DNA from 4 places in the Streptomyces sp. NPDC005181 genome. Region 1 is predicted to be linked to each of the others. Evidence: riboswitches for the same ligand, from Rfam matches in the RefSeq annotation. Region 1 holds a riboswitch; each other region holds the start of a gene.
What was found. Region 1 has a riboswitch for cobalamin ahead of ABZV38_RS04390 (cobalamin biosynthesis protein). Riboswitches for the same ligand answer to the same signal wherever they lie in the genome.
Positions count from the first base shown of each region.

Region 2: another riboswitch for cobalamin. It lies ahead of ABZV38_RS25970 (hypothetical protein); the one in region 1 lies ahead of ABZV38_RS04390 (cobalamin biosynthesis protein).
Region 3: another riboswitch for cobalamin. It lies ahead of ABZV38_RS06345 (ribonucleoside-diphosphate reductase subunit alpha); the one in region 1 lies ahead of ABZV38_RS04390 (cobalamin biosynthesis protein).
Region 4: another riboswitch for cobalamin. It lies ahead of ABZV38_RS25450 (CbtB domain-containing protein); the one in region 1 lies ahead of ABZV38_RS04390 (cobalamin biosynthesis protein).

Region 1 covers NZ_JBEXID010000004.1:66,436-70,725, forward strand. The annotation lists gene ABZV38_RS04380 (inorganic phosphate transporter) at 1-923, shown strand, start outside; gene ABZV38_RS04385 (hypothetical protein) at 936-1,169, shown strand; cobalamin riboswitch at 1,332-1,463, shown strand; gene ABZV38_RS04390 (cobalamin biosynthesis protein) at 1,614-2,594, shown strand; gene ABZV38_RS04395 (cobyric acid synthase) at 2,591-4,150, shown strand.
Region 2 covers NZ_JBEXID010000047.1:24,943-29,232, reverse strand. The annotation lists gene ABZV38_RS25980 (iron ABC transporter permease) at 1-570, shown strand, start outside; gene ABZV38_RS25975 (ABC transporter ATP-binding protein) at 567-1,616, shown strand; cobalamin riboswitch at 1,780-1,940, shown strand; gene ABZV38_RS25970 (hypothetical protein) at 2,378-2,839, shown strand; gene ABZV38_RS25965 (hypothetical protein) at 2,832-3,119, shown strand; gene ABZV38_RS25960 (2Fe-2S iron-sulfur cluster-binding protein) at 3,291-4,290, shown strand, end outside.
Region 3 covers NZ_JBEXID010000006.1:76,106-80,395, forward strand. The annotation lists gene mctP (monocarboxylate uptake permease MctP) at 1-801, shown strand, start outside; gene ABZV38_RS06340 (GNAT family N-acetyltransferase) at 955-1,455, shown strand; cobalamin riboswitch at 1,496-1,634, shown strand; gene ABZV38_RS06345 (ribonucleoside-diphosphate reductase subunit alpha) at 1,776-4,172, shown strand; gene ABZV38_RS06350 (ribonucleotide-diphosphate reductase subunit beta) at 4,172-4,290, shown strand, end outside.
Region 4 covers NZ_JBEXID010000045.1:31,635-35,924, reverse strand. The annotation lists gene ABZV38_RS25465 (SDR family oxidoreductase) at 14-763, opposite strand; gene ABZV38_RS25460 (GNAT family N-acetyltransferase) at 946-1,530, shown strand; gene ABZV38_RS25455 (CbtA family protein) at 1,620-2,393, opposite strand; gene ABZV38_RS25450 (CbtB domain-containing protein) at 2,422-2,640, opposite strand; adenosylcobalamin (AdoCbl) riboswitch at 2,644-2,792, opposite strand; gene ABZV38_RS25445 (histidine phosphatase family protein) at 2,905-3,498, shown strand; gene ABZV38_RS25440 (Asp23/Gls24 family envelope stress response protein) at 3,956-4,290, shown strand, end outside.

The DNA.
Region 1 (4,290 bases):
ACGGCGGCACCGTCGTCACCAAGGTGCTGCTCCCCGCGGTCGCCGCCCCGCTCGTCGCCGGTCTCGCCGCACTGCTGGCGACCAGGCTGACGTACCGGATCGGTGGCAAGATCCGTAACGACGCCCAGGCGAAGGCCACCGCCAAGGGCTACCGCGCCGGTCAGATCGCCTCGGCCGGACTGGTCTCGCTCGCCCACGGCACCAACGACGCACAGAAGACCATGGGCATCATCACCCTGGCCCTGGTCACCGGCGGCGTCCTCTCCCCCGGCTCCAACCCGCCGGTCTGGGTCATCGTCTCCGCCGGTCTGGCCATCGCGCTCGGCACCTACCTCGGCGGCTGGCGCATCATCCGCACCATGGGCAGTGGCCTCACCGAACTCAAGCCGCCGCAGGGCTTCGCCGCCCAGACCAGTGCGGCCACGGTCATCCTGGCCTCCTCGCACCTCGGCTTCTCCCTCTCCACCACCCAGTCGTGCTCCGGCGCCGTGATGGGTGCGGGACTGGGCCGCCGGGGCGGTGTCGTCCGCTGGTCCACCGCCACCCGGATGTTCGTCGCCTGGGGTCTGACCCTGCCGGCTGCCGGTCTGGTCGGTGCGGGCGCGGAGTTGCTCACCAAGCAGGGCACCTGGGGAGTCGTCGTCGTCGCCATCCTGCTGATCGGAGGGTCCGCCGCCATCTGGCAGCTGTCCCGCCGCAAGCCGGTCGGTCACGGCGATGTCGCCCCCGCCGGCCACGACGCCGAACCGGCGGGTGTCATCACCACCGCCATCGCGGCCGTCACCCCGCCGCCCACCGGGACCGCTGCTGCAGCCACCACGGCGGACGCGACCGCAGCCGCGGACACGGACACGGACCTCAAGACCACCATCCCGGCCCCGGCCGGAACCGTCGCCGATCCGGCGCGGCCCGCCACGGTGTAAGGACAGATCAGCATGAACATCGACTGGGCAGCTCTCGGTTCCGTCTTCGGCGTCTCCCTCGTCGTCACTGTGGCGCTGGTGGGCCTCTTCACCCTGGGCATCGTCGGCCTCTCCAAGCAGCCGGAACCGGCGGCGCAGGGCGGCTCCACCGGAGGCTCCCTGGTACTCGCCCGCACGGGCGCGTACCTCTGCTTCGGGCTCTGTGCGGCCGCGGTCGCGTACGGGATCTATCTCATCGTCGCCTGAGCCCCTTCCCGCACCCCGTCGTCGCGTCCCATCGGGCCGGACACACCTCGCGTGTGTCCGGCCCGATGTGCGTCTGCGCACACTGCGCCGCCGCAGGTCAACGCCAGGTTGACGGGCGTTCGCGGAGCGTGGTGGACTGCAGGAGCCATTTACGGCGACAGCAGAGGAAGCCGGTGCGAATCCGGCGCGGTCCCGCCACTGTCACCGGGGAGCAGTCCCCCACACCGGAAGTCACGGCTCGCGCAGGCGGGCTGGAAGGCCGGGGGAACTGCGGATCCGGGAGCCAGGAGACTCTCGCCGCCGGTCACGTCGAACCAGGGCGCGGACCCTGAGTGAGGACATATCGCCATGCCCGGCTGCCGTGCGCCGTCGTCCGTTTCTGAGCCGCTCCCACCGGGAGCCGGCTGTACGAAGGTCCTTCGAGGCAGGGCGGCCGGCTGAGCCGTGCGAGCCGACCGCATCTTCGCGTACGGCGCCACGGCCGGTCTGATCGGCGATCTGCTGCTCGGTGATCCCCGCCGGGGTCATCCCGTCGCCGCGTTCGGGCGGGCCGCCGCGGGCGTCGAGCGCCGACTGTGGCGCGACCACCGCGGGTGGGGCGCACTGCACACCCTGGTCTGCGCCGGAGGCGCCGCGGCGGGATCCGCGCTGGCCGCCCGTGCCGTACGCCGTCATCCCGCCGCATCCGTCACCCTGACCGCGGCAGCCACCTGGTCCGTCGTCGGCGGCACCTCGCTGGGACGCGAGGCCCGCGCCATCGGCGGCGCGCTGGCCGCCGGTGACATCGCACTGGCCCGTGAGCGGCTGCCCCATCTGTGCGGCCGCGACCCTCACTCCCTCGACGGGCCGCAGATCGCCCGCGCCGTGGTGGAGTCCGTCGCCGAGAACACCTCCGACGCGGTGGTCGGCGCGCTGGTGTGGGGCGCGCTGGGCGGCGTGCCCGGACTCGTCGCCTTCCGGGCCGTCAACACCCTCGACGCCATGGTCGGTCACAGGTCGCCCCGGCATCTGCGCTACGGCTGGGCCTCGGCCCGGCTGGACGACGTCGTGGGCTGGCCCGGCGCCCGGCTCACAGCCGCGCTCGCCGTGGTTGCCGGGGGGCAGCCACGGCGGGCGGTACGGGCCTGGCGGGCCGACGCCGGCAAGCACCCGAGCCCCAACGCGGGGCCGGTGGAGGCCTCGTTCGCGGGCGCGCTCGGCGTACGGCTCGGCGGGACCCTCGCGTACGGCGGCCGTGTCGAACACCGGCCGGTGCTGAACGGCGCGGCCGGCCGTGCGGTGGAGACCGAGGACATCGAGCGCGCGGTGCGGCTGTCGCGCCGGGTGGGGGTGCTGGCCCTCGGCGTGTGCGCGGCGGGCCGGCTGATCGCGGGACGGCGGTCGCCCACGGGGCGGCGCCCGGCCGCGGGACGGAGCGGAACATGAGCGGCGGACTGCTGGTCGCCGGAACCACGTCGGACGCGGGCAAGAGCGTCGTCACGGCAGGCATCTGCCGCTGGCTGGTGCGCCAGGGGGTGAAGGTCGCGCCGTTCAAGGCGCAGAACATGTCGCTGAACTCGTTCGTCACCCGCGAGGGCGCGGAGATCGGACGCGCGCAGGCGATGCAGGCCCAGGCCGCCAGGGTGGAGCCGACCGTGCTGATGAACCCGGTACTGCTCAAGCCCGGCAGCGACCGCTCCAGCCAGGTCGTCCTGATGGGCAGGCCGGTGGGCGAGATGAGTGCACGCGGCTACCACGGGGGGCGGCAGGAGTCGCTGCTCTCCACGGTCGTGGACTGTCTGGAGCAGCTTCGGGGCACGTATGACGCCGTGATCTGCGAGGGGGCGGGCAGCCCGGCCGAGATCAATCTGCGCCGCACCGACATTGTGAACATGGGGATCGCGCGGGCCGCGCGGTTCCCCGTGGTCGTCGTCGGCGACATCGACCGCGGCGGCGTGTTCGCCTCCTTCTTCGGTACGACGGCGCTGCTCGGCGCCGAGGACCAGGCGCTGATCGCGGGCTATCTGGTCAACAAGTTCCGCGGCGACGTGTCGCTGCTGGAGCCGGGGCTCGACATGCTGTACGGGCTGACCGGGCGGCCGACGTACGGAGTGCTGCCGTTCGCCCACGGCCTGGGCATCGACGAGGAGGACGGACTGCGGGTCTCGCTGCGCGGGGCCGTACGCGAGTCGGTCGTCGCGCCGCCGCACGGCGAGGACGTGCTGCGGGTCGCGGTGTGCGCGGTGCCCCTGATGTCGAACTTCACCGATGTGGACGCGCTGGCCGCCGAACCGGGTGTGGTGGTGCGGTTCGTGGACCGGGCGGAGGAGCTGGCCGACGCGGACCTGGTGATCGTGCCCGGCACGCGCGGCACGGTGAAGGCGCTGGCCTGGCTGCGCGAACGGGGGCTGGCCGACGCGCTGCTGCGGCGGGCGGCGCAGGGGCGTCCCGTGCTCGGCATCTGTGGCGGGTTCCAGGTGCTCGCGGAGCAGATCGAGGACGAGGTGGAGTCGCGGGCCGGGCAGGTCGACGGGCTCGGGCTGCTTCCGGTACGGATCCGGTTCGACCGGGAGAAGACCCTGGCCCGGCCGGTCGGTTCGGCGCTCGGGGAGCCGGTGGAGGGGTACGAGATCCATCACGGGGTCGCCGATGTGCGGGGCGGCGACCCGTTCCTGGACGGGTGCCGGGTGGGGTCGGTGTGGGGGACGCACTGGCACGGGTCGCTGGAGAGCGATGCGTTCCGGCGGCGGTTCCTGGTGGAGGTCGCGGAAGCAGCGGGGCGGCGGTTCGTGCCGGCGCCGGACACGAGTTTCGGGGAGCTGCGGGAAGAGCAGCTGGACCGCCTGGGGGACTTGATCGAGGAGCATGCGGATACGGGGGCGTTGATGCGGTTGATCGAGGCGGGGGTGCCGGAGGGATTGCCGTTTGTGGGCCCTGGGGCACCGGAGGTGCCGGCGGCCCGAGGGGGGCGTGGGGCTGGGGTGGCTGGGCGGCTGGAGTGAGGGGGACGCCGCCTGCGGCGGGCTTTGTTCCCCGACCCTCGGCTTCCCGTGACCCGGGGTCCGCCGCGGACCCCGGTCCGCAAGCGCCGGACGGGCTGAGCAGTCGCCCGGACGGACTGGAAGGCGGACCGGAACGGGTC
Region 2 (4,290 bases), on a different contig from region 1:
GCCGCAGCGGGCGCCGCGCTCACCACGCTCCTCGCGCTGCCGGTCGGGGTGATCGCCGCCCGCCACCGCGGCCGCACAGCCACATTGCTGGAGCAGTCCGCCTATGCGGGCCACGCCCTTCCGGGCATCACCGTCGCGCTGTCCCTCGTCTTCTTCGCGGTGCGCTACGCCGAACCGATCTACCAGGAACTCCCGCTGCTGGTCTGTGCGTACGCCGTGCTCTTCCTGCCCGTAGCCGTGGCCGGCACCCGCGCGGCCGTCCTCCAGTCCCCGCCCGTCCTGGAGGACGTCGCCCGCTCCCTCGGCCGCTCCCCGCTGCGCGTGCTGCACGAGGTGACCGTGCCGCTGGCCGCCCCCGGCGTCGCTGCCGGAGCTGCGCTCACCTTCGTCGTGTGCATGAAGGAACTGCCCGCGACCCTCCTGCTGCGCCCCACCGGCATGGACACCCTGGCCACCCGTCTCTGGACGGAAACCGGCACCGGATCCTTCGCCGCCGCCGCGCCCTACGCCGCGGCGCTGATCCTGCTGGCCGCCATCCCGTCCTACCTCCTCGGAAGGCACCGCACATGACCGACCTGCAGATCGCCGGACTGGCCAAGGCGTACGGCCCCGGCGCGGCGCCGGTCCTCGACGGCCTCGACCTCACCGTCCCCGGCGGTGCACTGACCGCTGTCCTCGGTCCCTCGGGCTGCGGCAAGACCACGCTGCTGCGCATCATCGCGGGCTTCCTGCGCGCCGACGAGGGTACCGTCACCCTCGACGGACGCGCACTCAGCGGCCCCGGAGTCCACCTTCCGCCCGAACGCCGCCGCATCGGCATCGTGCCCCAGGAAGGCGCGCTCTTCCCGCACCTGAGCGTGGCCCGCAACGTCGCCTTCGGCCTGACCGGCCTCGACCGGGCCGCCCGCCGACGGCGCACGGAGGAGATGCTCGAACTCGTCGGTCTGGCCGGCTACGGCGACCGCATGCCGCACGAGCTATCCGGAGGCCAGCAGCAGCGCATCGCCCTGGCGCGGGCCCTGGCACCGGAACCCGCCCTTGTCCTCCTCGACGAGCCGTTCAACGCCCTCGACGCCGCCCTGCGCACCGGCGTACGGGCCGACGTACGCGCAGCCCTGCGCGCCACCGGAGCCACCGCCCTGCTCGTCACCCACGACCAGCAGGAGGCCCTCTCCACAGCCGACTTCGTCGCCGTCGTACGGGACGGCCGCGTGGCCCAATGCGACACACCGCACGAGGTATACAGCCGTCCCGCCAACCCCTGGGTCGCCGCCTTCGTCGGTGACGCGGTACTCGTCACCGGCACTGCGGACCAAGACATGGCGGCCACCGTGCTGGGCCGCATCCGACTGACGGAGCCGCCCGGCAGGGTCCGCGAGGGCGTGGTGCTGCTCCGGCCCGAGCAGCTCCGACTGACTGCCCCGGATGCGGCCGAAGCCAGTGGCATGGTGACCGACGTTCGCTTCTACGGTCACGACGCCATGGTCACCGTTGCTGTGGACGGCATCGACGAGCCCATCGACGTCCGGGTCCCCAGCCCGGCCGCCACCCGGCCCGGGGAGCGCACAGGCATCGAGGTGATGGGGGAGGCGACTCTGCACTCCGCCGCCGTGTGATTCCGGACGTGCTCCCCGGGGCGGGACGCGGGCCAGGGATCATGTGGCTGCGGCACGATCTGGCGTGTGTTCCAGCGCACGGTGCCTGACGGAGATTCAGCGCAGCTGCGCGGGGCGCACGCCCGTCGTTAGTGTGACGAATGGCGCCCCCATGCGCCCTTGGCTGAAAGTAGCGCTGGGCGGTACGTTTTCGACGTTGAAACGACAGCGCGCGGAAGTCCGGTGAGATACCGGCACGGTCGCGCCACTGTGAACCGGCGTCGCCTCCCCAGGGATGGTGTCCATCGGTGAGTCAGACCCCGCGTTGTCGTGCATGCTCCATCGAACGGGACGCGTGTTCCCCAAGGAGGTTTGCTGTGGCGCTGCCCACCGCAGCCGGATTCGCCGCCTGGTCCGCAGGGACCCTGCCGCCCGCGACGTCGGCCTTTTCCCGCGCCACGCTTCTCAGCGGGCTGATGCTCGGCTAGCCGCAACCGCCGACGGGCGAGCAGAAGGTCGACTGCTCCCCGTTCCCGCACCCGTACGTGCACGGGTGAGCACACCTTCGCCCCATCCAACCGCTCTCTTGCGCGGTCCCGGCCAACTCACGTTCGACAGAAGGTCTCTGTCAGTCGCGCCTCACCGCGTCCGGTTCCCGGTGCGCCGATGTGTCTGGCGGGCCGAGACCTCGCCCTCGCGTGTGTGGGAGAGGGCGGATCGGAACCATCCCCGCGAGCCAAGGCTGACGTTTTCGGCTGCTCGGAACACTCTGGAGGAAATTCGTGGAACATCGTCGTGCTCTCGCTCTGGCGGGCGCCGTAGTGGCCGTCGGCGCTTCGGGCATCGTCGTCGTGGCCACTCTTACGGGTCAGCCGGCGCCGAACACGGCTGGCCTCAAGCCGCCGGGCGCCGCTTCCACGCCACCTGTAACACCCAGTCCAGTGCCGACGGTTGAGGTCACTCGATACGTGGACATCCCGACTGAACCGCCCTCGCCCGAGTGGCGAGCCTCGGACGCGGAGGGTATCGGGACCAACGGGTCGACGGTGTTGAGTCGGGCCGTCGGCTCGCCGAAGCCGGCGGCGACCCGCCCCGCCGACCCGGTGAGACCCGTCGAAGTGGAGTACAAGGAAGAAAGCAAGAAAGACAAGAAGGACATGAAGGACAAGAAGGGCGAGCATGGTCAAGGCGTCCGCGACTCCGGCGACAACGAGAAGCACGGCGAGGACGAGGACGATGACTGATCGCGTCGGCAGGCGTCGGCGTCCGGCTGCCGTGGCCCGGACGCTGATCGGAGGCGCAAGTCTGGCGGTCACACTGCTGTTGGTGGCTGAGTTCGCCTCTACCCAGCACGCCAAGGACGCCGTCCGTCATCAGGAGCAAGGTGATCGGCGTGAGGCACAGGAGCCATCGGGGGGCGAGGCGCAGCCCGCCCCGTCGGAGCATCCGGTGCGGATCGTCACGATCGTGCGGCGATACGTCGGTCTGGCATACGCAGAGCGCGAGTTGCGGACTTCAAGCTGACGAGCGGACTCGTCGGCCTCACGGAGCGCTCCGACAGTCCTTATGCCCGCAGAAGCGCAGGGGCAGCACGATCCCCAGCCCCGTTCCACGTGCTCGACACGCCTGCACGGCGAGCGGGCCTGTCCCTGCATCCCCCAGCCGACGCGTCGGCACTCTCGAAAGGTACACACGATGGACCCCCGGCTGTGGTGGTACGTGGCTCGCGCCACCGGGTTGACCGCGTGGTGGCTGGTCTCCCTGGCGGCGCTCTGGGGACTACTGCTCTCCACCCGAGTGCTGGGGGGCCGGCCGGCCCCCGCTTGGCTGCTGGACCTGCACCGCTGGTTGGGCGGCCTGTCCCTGACCTTCACGGTCCTGCACCTGGCCGCGCTCGTACTCGACCCCGAGCTGTCCTTCGGCTGGATGCAGTTGCTGGTTCCGTTCGCCCGTGAGGCGAATCCCATTGCCCAGGCGTGCGGTGTGCTCGCCCTGTACTTCCTGGCTGCCGTTCAGACCACCTCGCTGCTCAAGTCCAAACTCCCGGAACGGATATGGCGCTACGTCCACCGCACCGCCTTCGTGGTGTTCGTGTCGGCCACCGCGCACACCTTCACCGCGGGCAGTGATGCGGGCGGACCGCTGGTGCAGTACAGCGGAGCCCTCATCGGCGCGGCCTTCGTCTTCCTCGTCGTGTACCGGTTGGCCGCCGGGCGGCGTGTCCGGCACACCGCAGCCCGTACGCCTGCCCCAACCGAGTCGGCGCAGCACCGCGGATTCCACCGGCTCAAGGTCGCCGACGTCCGGCAGGAGACGGCCGACACCGTGTCCGTGGCCTTCGAGGTCCCCGACGACCTCTCGTCTGAATTCACCTTCCGCCCTGGCCAGCACCTCACGCTGAAGACCGTGCTCGACGGCGCGGAGCTCCGCCGCCCGTACTCCATATGCAGTGGCATCGCCGACGGCGAGTTGCGCGTAGCTGTCAAAGCGCAGTCGGCGGGCCGCATGTCCCGATGGGTGAACACCTCCCTGCGGGCGGGCGACGAGGTGGAAGTCGGCGCCCCCAGCGGACGCTGCGCGATCGACCTCAACCCGTTCCGCTCTCGCCACGTGCTGGGAATCGCGGCCGGAAGCGGCATCACCCCGATCCTCTCCATCGTCAAGAGCACCCTGGTCATGGAGCCGCGCAGCCGGT
Region 3 (4,290 bases), on a different contig from region 1:
GACGTGATCCGGCGCAACACCACGATCCTGCCGCTGTACTCGCTGATGCTGGGCCTGCTGGCCCTGCTCGGCTTCATGGCGATCGCCGCCGGAGTCAAGGTGCAGAACGGACAGCTGGCGATCCCGCAGCTGTTCGAGAACATGTTCCCCGACTGGTTCGCCGGGGTCGCGTTCGCCGCGATCGGGATCGGCGCGCTGGTGCCCGCCGCGATCATGTCGATCGCCGCGGCGAACCTCTTCACCCGGAACATCTACAAGGACTTCCTCAAGCCCGACGCGACCCCGGCCCAGGAGACGAAGGTCTCCAAGCTGGTGTCGCTGCTGGTGAAGGTCGGCGCGCTCGTCTTCGTCCTCACGATGGACAAGACGGTCGCGATCAACTTCCAGCTGCTGGGCGGGATCTGGATCCTGCAGACGTTCCCGGCCCTGGTCGGCGGCCTGTTCACCCGGTGGTTCCACCGCTGGGCGCTGCTCGCCGGCTGGGCGGTCGGCATGGCGTACGGCACGCTCGCCGCGTACGGGGTGGCGAGCCCGACCCAGGCCCACTTCGGCGGCTCCTCGAAGGAGATCCCGGGGATCGGCGAGATCGGCTACATCGGCCTGACGGCGTTCGTACTGAACGCCGTGGTGACGGTGGTGCTGACGTTCGTCCTGAACGCGCTGAAGGCCCCGGCCGGAATCGACGAGACGTCACCGGCCGACTACACGGCGGACGCCGGCGACCCGGCCGTCCAGGTGGAGCTCCCGTCCGCCAGGTCGCAGCCCACCACGGCCTCCGACGCGAGCCCGTCCGCCAACTAGGCCTGCTGCACCGGCCAGAAAATGTGGCCCGCCCGGCCCACGCCGGGCGGGCCACATCAGCAACACCGAGCCCGTCCGGCGATCGAGGACAGAGCGGCACCCCGGGCGCACCCGGGCACCCACCGCCCCACCTCCGTACGGCACACTTCCGCCATGGACCTATCGATCAGGCCCGTCGACCCCACCGAACACCACGCCCTCGGCGAGATCACCGCACACGCGTACCTCGACGACGGCCTGCTCGACTTCGGCGCCGACGACCCGTATCTCGAACAACTCCGCGACGTGCCACGCCGCGCCGTCGAGGCCGACGTGCTCGTCGCGGTCGGCACCGACGGCCGGGTGCTGGGCGGCGTGACCTACGCCCCGCCCGGCAACCCGTGGGCCGACATCGCCGGCCCCGACGAGGCCGAATTCCGGATGCTCGCCGTCGCGCGGGAGGCGCGCGGCCTCGGGGCGGGCGAGGCCCTCGTACAGGCCTGTATCGACCGGGCACGCAGCACGGAGGGCGTCACGCGGCTCCTCCTGTCGACGACGCCGACCATGCTCGTGGCCCACCGGATCTACCGCCGCCTGGGCTTCGTCCGGACTCCGGAGCGCGACTGGGAGCCCATTCCGGGCCTTCCGCTGCTCACGTACAGCCTGACCCTGTAAACCGCACACGACACAACATATGGGGGCCGCCTCATCGGGCGGCCCCCACATGTATGCTCGTGCTCGCTGTCGCCGCAGGGAAATCCGGTGCGAATCCGGAACTGTCCCGCAACGGTGTGTTCGGTGTACTTTTGCGCACCCTGTAAGTCCGAGGACCTGCCGACAGCGCGTCCGGCTCGACCGATCCGGACGCCCAGACGTCCGGGCCTCGCGGATGGGCCGGTGGACGCCGCACGGAGTGCTGCCCTCTCCTGGGCACGCCTCTGCCCGGCTGCCCCCGCTCCCCGCCCGGCCCCGAGCCGAGCGAGGGAGAGCACCACATGACCATCGCGCCAGCCGATCCGGCTTCAGTCGCCGAGTCCACGGGAACCACGAACGACGGCCCCGGGACCGCACTGCTGCGGACCCTGACCGACCTCACCGTCGATCTGCCCGACACCGACCCCGGTCGCGTCGCCGCCGCCGCGCTGCGCGGCCGCAACGCCCGGTCGGACGAAGCAGAGTTGCGTTCGCTGGCCACCGAGGCCGCCGCGGGTCTGATCTCCGAGGACCCCGCGTACTCCCGGCTCGCCGCCCGCCTCCTCACCCGCGCCGTCGCGGACGAGGCGGCCGGTCAGGGCGCGGTGTCCTTCTCCGCCTCGGTCGCCGTCGGTCACCGCGAGGGTCTGATCGCGGACCGTACGGCCTCGTTCGTGGCGCTCCACGCGGCCCGGCTCGACACGCTGGTCGAGCAGTCGCTCGCCGACGGCGCCGACGACCGGTTCGGCTACTTCGGGCTGCGGACGCTGCACAGCCGCTATCTGCTGCGCCACCCGCACACCCGTCAGGTCATCGAGACGCCGCAGCACTTCATGCTGCGCGTCGCGGCCGGTCTCGCCGAGGACGACTCGGCGCGCGCGCTGGACGAGGTCGCCTCGCTGTACCGCCTGATGAGCCGCCTCGACTACCTACCCTCCTCCCCCACGCTCTTCAACTCCGGCACCCGGCACCCGCAGATGTCATCCTGCTATCTGCTGGATTCGCCGCTGGACGAGCTCGACTCGATCTACGACCGCTACCACCAGGTGGCGCGGCTCTCCAAGCACGCAGGCGGTATCGGCCTCTCGTACTCCCGGATCCGCGCCCGTGGTTCGCTGATCCGCGGCACCAACGGGCACTCCAACGGCATCGTGCCGTTCCTGAAGACGCTCGACGCCTCGGTCGCCGCCGTAAACCAGGGCGGCCGCCGCAAGGGCGCCGCCGCCGTCTACCTGGAGACGTGGCACGCGGACATCGAGGAGTTCCTGGAGCTGCGCGACAACACGGGTGAGGACCAGCGGCGTACGCACAACCTCAACCTGGCGCACTGGATCCCGGACGAGTTCATGCGCCGGGTCGACGCGGACGGCGACTGGTCGCTGTTCTCGCCCGCCGACGTGCCCGAGCTGGTCGATCTATGGGGCGACGAGTTCGACGCCGCGTACCGGGCCGCCGAGGCCAAGGGCCTGGCCCGCAAGTCGATGCCGGCGCGCGAGCTGTACGGCCGGATGATGCGGACCCTCGCGCAGACCGGCCAGGGCTGGATGACGTTCAAGGACGCCTCCAACCGGACCGCGAACCAGACCGCCGAGCCGGGCCGGGTGGTCCACTCGTCGAACCTGTGCACCGAGATCCTCGAAGTCACCGACGACGGCGAGACGGCCGTCTGCAACCTCGGTTCGGTCAACCTCGGGGCGTTCGTGGCCGACGGGGAGATCGACTGGGAGCGGCTGGACTCCACCGTCCGTACCGCCGTGACGTTCCTCGACCGGGTCGTCGACATCAACTTCTACCCGACCGAGCAGGCCGGCCGGTCCAACGCCCGCTGGCGCCCGGTGGGTCTGGGCGCGATGGGGCTCCAGGACGTCTTCTTCCAGCTGCGGCTGCAGTTCGACTCCCCCGAGGCCCGCGCGCTTTCCACAAAGATCTCCGAGCGGATCATGCTCGCCGCGTACGAGGCGTCCTGCGACCTCGCCGAGCGGTCCGGTCCGCTGCCCGCCTGGTCCGAGACGCGCGCCGCCCGCGGTGTGCTGCACCCCGACCACTACGCCACCGAGCTGACCTGGCCGGAGCGCTGGGACGCGTTGCGTGCCCGGATCGCGAAGAACGGTATGCGCAACTCGCTGCTGCTGGCCATCGCGCCGACCGCCACGATCGCCTCGATCGCCGGGGTGTACGAGTGCATCGAGCCGCAGGTCTCCAACCTCTTCAAGCGCGAGACGCTCAGCGGTGAGTTCCTCCAGGTCAACGGATATCTGGTGGACGAGCTGAAGAAGCTCGGTGTGTGGGACGCGCGGACCCGTGAGGCGCTGCGCGAGGCGAGCGGCTCGGTGCAGGGGTTCGCCTGGATCCCGGAGGACGTACGGGCGTTGTACCGCACGGCGTGGGAGATCCCGCAGCGCGGACTGATCGACATGGCGGCGGCGCGTACGCCGTTCCTCGACCAGAGCCAGTCGCTGAACCTGTTCCTGGAGACGCCGACGATCGGCAAGCTCTCCTCGATGTACGCGTACGCCTGGAAGCAGGGGCTGAAGACGACGTACTACCTGCGCTCGCGCCCGGCGACCCGGATCGCCCGCGCGGCATCCGGCCAGGCCGCGGCCGCCGCCCCCATTCCCGTACAGCAGCCATCGGGCCCCGACGCGGACGCGATCGCCTGCTCCCTCGAAAACCCCGAGTCCTGCGAGGCCTGTCAGTAATGAGCTCCACCGAGAAGAACCTGCTCGACCCCGGCTTCGAGCTGACTCTGCGCCCCATGCGCTACCCGGACTTCTACGAGCGCTACCGCGACGCGATCAAGAACACCTGGACGGTCGA
Region 4 (4,290 bases), on a different contig from region 1:
GCAGTGGGCAGGGTCAGACGATGCCGCCGTTGGCGCGCACGACCTGGCCGTTGACCCAGCGGGCGGGACCGGCGAGGAAGGCGACGACCTCCGCGATGTCCTGCGGAGTCCCGAGGCGCTCCAGCGGCGCCTGGCCGGCGAACTTCTCGATGGTCGCCTCGTCCTTGCCCTCCAGGAAGAGAGCGGTGGCGGTCGGACCGGGGGCCACGGCGTTGACCGTGATGTCCCTGCCGCGCAGTTCGCGGGCCAGGATCAGGGTCATGGCCTCGACCGCGCCCTTGGTGGCGGCGTAGGCGCTGTAGCCGGGGAGGGCCAGCGACAGCACGGAGCTGGAGAAGTTGATGATCGCTCCGCCGCCGCGCAGACGGCGCGCCGCCTGCTGGTCGACGACGAAGGTGCCGCGGATGTTGGTCCGGTGCATCCGGTCCAGCGCGTCCAGATCCATGTCGACGAGTGGTGCGAGCGTCATGACGCCCGCAGCGTGGACGACGACGTCGACTCCGCCGAAGGTCTCCGCCGCCGCATCGAAGAGCGCCGCTACGGCCAGCTCGTCGGCGACGTCCGCACGGTGGGCGATCGCCTCGCCACCTGCGGCTGCAATCGCCGCGACGGTGGCGTCGGCATCGGTCCGGTTGCCCGCGTAGTTGATGACGACGGCGAATCCGTCGGCGGCCAGGCGTTCGGCGCTCTCCCGGCCGATGCCCCTGGACCCTCCGGTGACGACGGCGACCCGGCGTGCAGTGGTGACGGTGTGCTCAGTCATGGCGTTGCTCCCGTTTCAAGGGGTCCGGTGGTGTCCGCTTCTGCGATGAGAACAACGCTAACATCATTGCAGTAGCGACGCTACCCTGATTACGTAGCAACGCTACTAGTGTCGCTACTCACGCCCAGGGCGGTGCAAAATCGGATGCGTCGAGGACTGCCGCTGTGATAATCCGACGAGTCATGGAAGCTCTTGTGACAGCGCGGCTCGTGCTCCACCCACTGACCCCCGCAGAGGCGGAGTGCGTAGTGGAAGGCCGTCCCGGACCGGACGCCCTCTGGGCACCCGACTACCCCAACGACGGAGACCGGGCGGGCGCCAGGCACTTCCTGGAGCACTGCGCGGATACCGGCAATCCCCAGCCGTTCGGCGCGTACGAAATCCGCCTCCGCGAGGACGGGCACGCCATCGGCGGAGTCGGTTTCCACGCCGTTCCGGACGACCAGGGACAGGTCACGATCGGCTACGGCCTCATCCCGGCGATGCGCGGCAAGGGGTACGCCTCCGAGGCTCTGCGCGCGCTGCTGGAGTTCGCCCGCACCGCGGGTGCCGCATCGGTCAAGGGCGACGCCGACCTCGACAACACCGCGTCCCAGCACGTCATGGCGGCGGCCGGGATGCGCTTCGTCGAGGAGGACGAGCTGCTGAGGCACTACCGGATCGCCTGGACGGCCGGATGCGCGGGCGGGGTGGGTGGAGCAACCACGACGGACGGTGCCGCCGGGACCGAGGCCTCTCCTCCGGTCTCCGCTCGGCGTCCGTCATGACACCGAGCACCCGGGCGACTGGACCCCGACAACAGCTGAACCCGCCAGGCGGCTCCTGGCGGGTTCGGTCGTAGCGGTGTTCCGGCCGGTCAGCCGGCGGCAGGGGCCGTGCGGGATGCCGTGCCGCCCCCCGCCGGGACCGTGTCCGGTCTCGGCGCCAGCAGCCGTTCCGTCAGGTAGCCGAAGACCAGACCGAATGTGGTCCAGAGCGTGGCCTGAACGGCAAGGGTGGCGAGGCGGAACTCCCACAGCAGACCGGCCGGGAAGCCCTTGCCGACCTCGTTGAACGAGGGCAGGAAGGTGTAGGCGAGCCCGATGACGAGGACGTAGGCGGCGGATGCCGTGATCGTCGCGTTCCAGTTGCCCAGGCGGGGAGCCAGCCGCTTGCCGAGGATGACGGCGGCAACGGCGAGCAGCACGCTGAGGGCGACCATGAGGAAGAACAGGGTGGTGCGTTGGCCGATCGTGTCGGGGTTGCCGACGGCCGGCGGGTTGGCCGGGTATTTGAGGAACGGCACGACATACACGGTCAGCAGGGCGCCGAACGCGATCAGTGCGGCCGTGGCCCGTGGGCCGAACCTGCCGATGCGGCCGAGGGCGTAACAGAAGACGAGCGCGGCGATGCCGCCGATGGCCACGCCGAAGACGAGGACACCGGTGGCGAGGCCGGCCGTGGACTGCATGGTGCGGCTGACGAGTTCCTCGCCGCCGCCGTGGTCGTGGCTGTGGGCCTCTTCGAGGGCGATGGCCGCGTCGACGCGCGACTCTCCGAGGAAGTAGGCGACGGCAAGCGCGAGCGCACCCGCGACAAGGCCGGCCAGCATGCCGCGGACCAGCAGGGCTCTGACAGATATGGAGTTCATGAGGGGTTCCCCTGGCTTGCGCAGTGTGTCAGTGGCAGGGGAAACCGAGCAGGTGGCGACCGTCGTGGACCCACTCGTGGACACCCTCACCGGAGATGACCGCGGTGGCGCCCTGCTCGGCGCCGACGAAATAGAGCAGGACGAGCATGAGGATGCCGAAGAAGACCGCCCAAGGGGCAATGGCCTTCAGCGAGATGGGGGTGATGGCGGGTGATGCGACGGCGGCGGGGGCAGCAGTCTGTGCCATGGCAGAACCTCCTGGGGGAACACGCGTCCCGATCGTGGTGCCTGAGACGACAGTGGTGGGTCTGACTTCCCGTATGGCTACGGGTTCACAGTGGCGCGACCGTGCCGGATTCTCACCGGACTTCCATCACACCGTCGTCATGTTCGTCGCGACCATACCGTCTGGGAGCACTCCGCCGCCATGGCGCCATCTGCCCACCCCCCGGCGCTCGATGCCATGGTGTGCTTGTCCAAGAGGCCACAGTTCAGGGAGTTGACGCGGGTGTTGACGGTACAGGTGATGTTGATCTCGCCGGCGCTCAACGCGGCGCTGCGCGAGGCCCGGTTCGACGGTGACGCCCCGCTCGACGCTTCCGGCGTCCGGCGGGCGCGTGCGGCCGCGGCCGCGGTGCCTGCCGCCGATCGCCGGGTGCACGGCACGGACGAGCGGTGCGCCGCGACCGCCGGGGCGCTGAGGCTGCGGTCCGAGCCCGAACCTGCCCTTCGTGGCTGGGACTTGGGGCGCTGGAGCGGGCACCGGCTGGCGGAGGTGAGCAGGGACGAACCGGAGGCGGTGTCGACCTGGCTGTCCGGCCCTTCGACTGCCCCGCACGGCGGTGAGTCGCTGCTGGACCTGCATGCGCGGGTGGGCGGCTGGCTGGATTCGCTGCATCGGGACGGTGGCGATGACGGCCGCGTGATCGCCGTGGCCGAACCCGCTGTGGTGCGCGCCGCGATCGTGCATGCGCTGGACCTTCCGCCGCAGGCGTTCTGGCGGTTGGACGTGGCCCCGCTGACACTGACCGAGCTCAGCGGCCGGTCCGGGCGCTGGAACCTGCGCTGCGGGCGGTCCCTGGGCACCGGAACCGACGTCCCATGATCCGGCGCAGGCCTCCCCACCGGCCCGCCCCGCCCCGCCGGTGACGGCCCCTGCACCAACCTTCCGGTGGCCGAAGCGGGGCTCACGGCCACCGGCGGTTCCGGTACGTCTCAGTGACCACCGCAGTGGACGGACGGTAGGCAGAGGGGCCGTCTCCGTGAAGGACCGCGCGATCACGTGCGCCGGCTCCACCACGCATCACGGCGGACCACGCCTCCCCTGCCCCGGACTGCAGGGCACGCGCCCGGGCCGAAGTCCCCCACACCGGTGCCAGTTACTCGGTACCGGGAACAGGCAGGGCGCGACGAGACAGGCCACCGACCCACCCAGGCCCGCCACGGCAGGGCCCGCCCGGGCGTGCGTCCGCACACCCCTGCCGCTCAAGCAATGCTGACAAATGGTACGTAAACTGGCCAAGGCGATCGAGCCCACCTTCTCCTCGGAAGGGCGACCGACCATGACCGATCACACGCAGCTGGGCCGGCCCGAGACCACCCGCCCGGCATCCGACGCCACGCACGGAGCAGGACCGCAGGGAAGAAACCGCCCAACGGAACCTGGGGCACGTGGACGTACCACGATCGCCGACGGCGTGGTGGCGAAGATCGCCGGGTTGGCCGCCCGGGACGTGCCCGGAGTCCAGAGCATGGGCGGGGGCTTCACCCGCGGGATGGGGGCCGTGCGGGAGCGGGTGCCCGGAGCGGGAAGCCAGTCCGTCGCCAGCGGTGTCAAGGTCGAGGTCGGCGAGGTCCAGACCGCGGTCGACCTGTCGATCATCATCGAATACGGCTT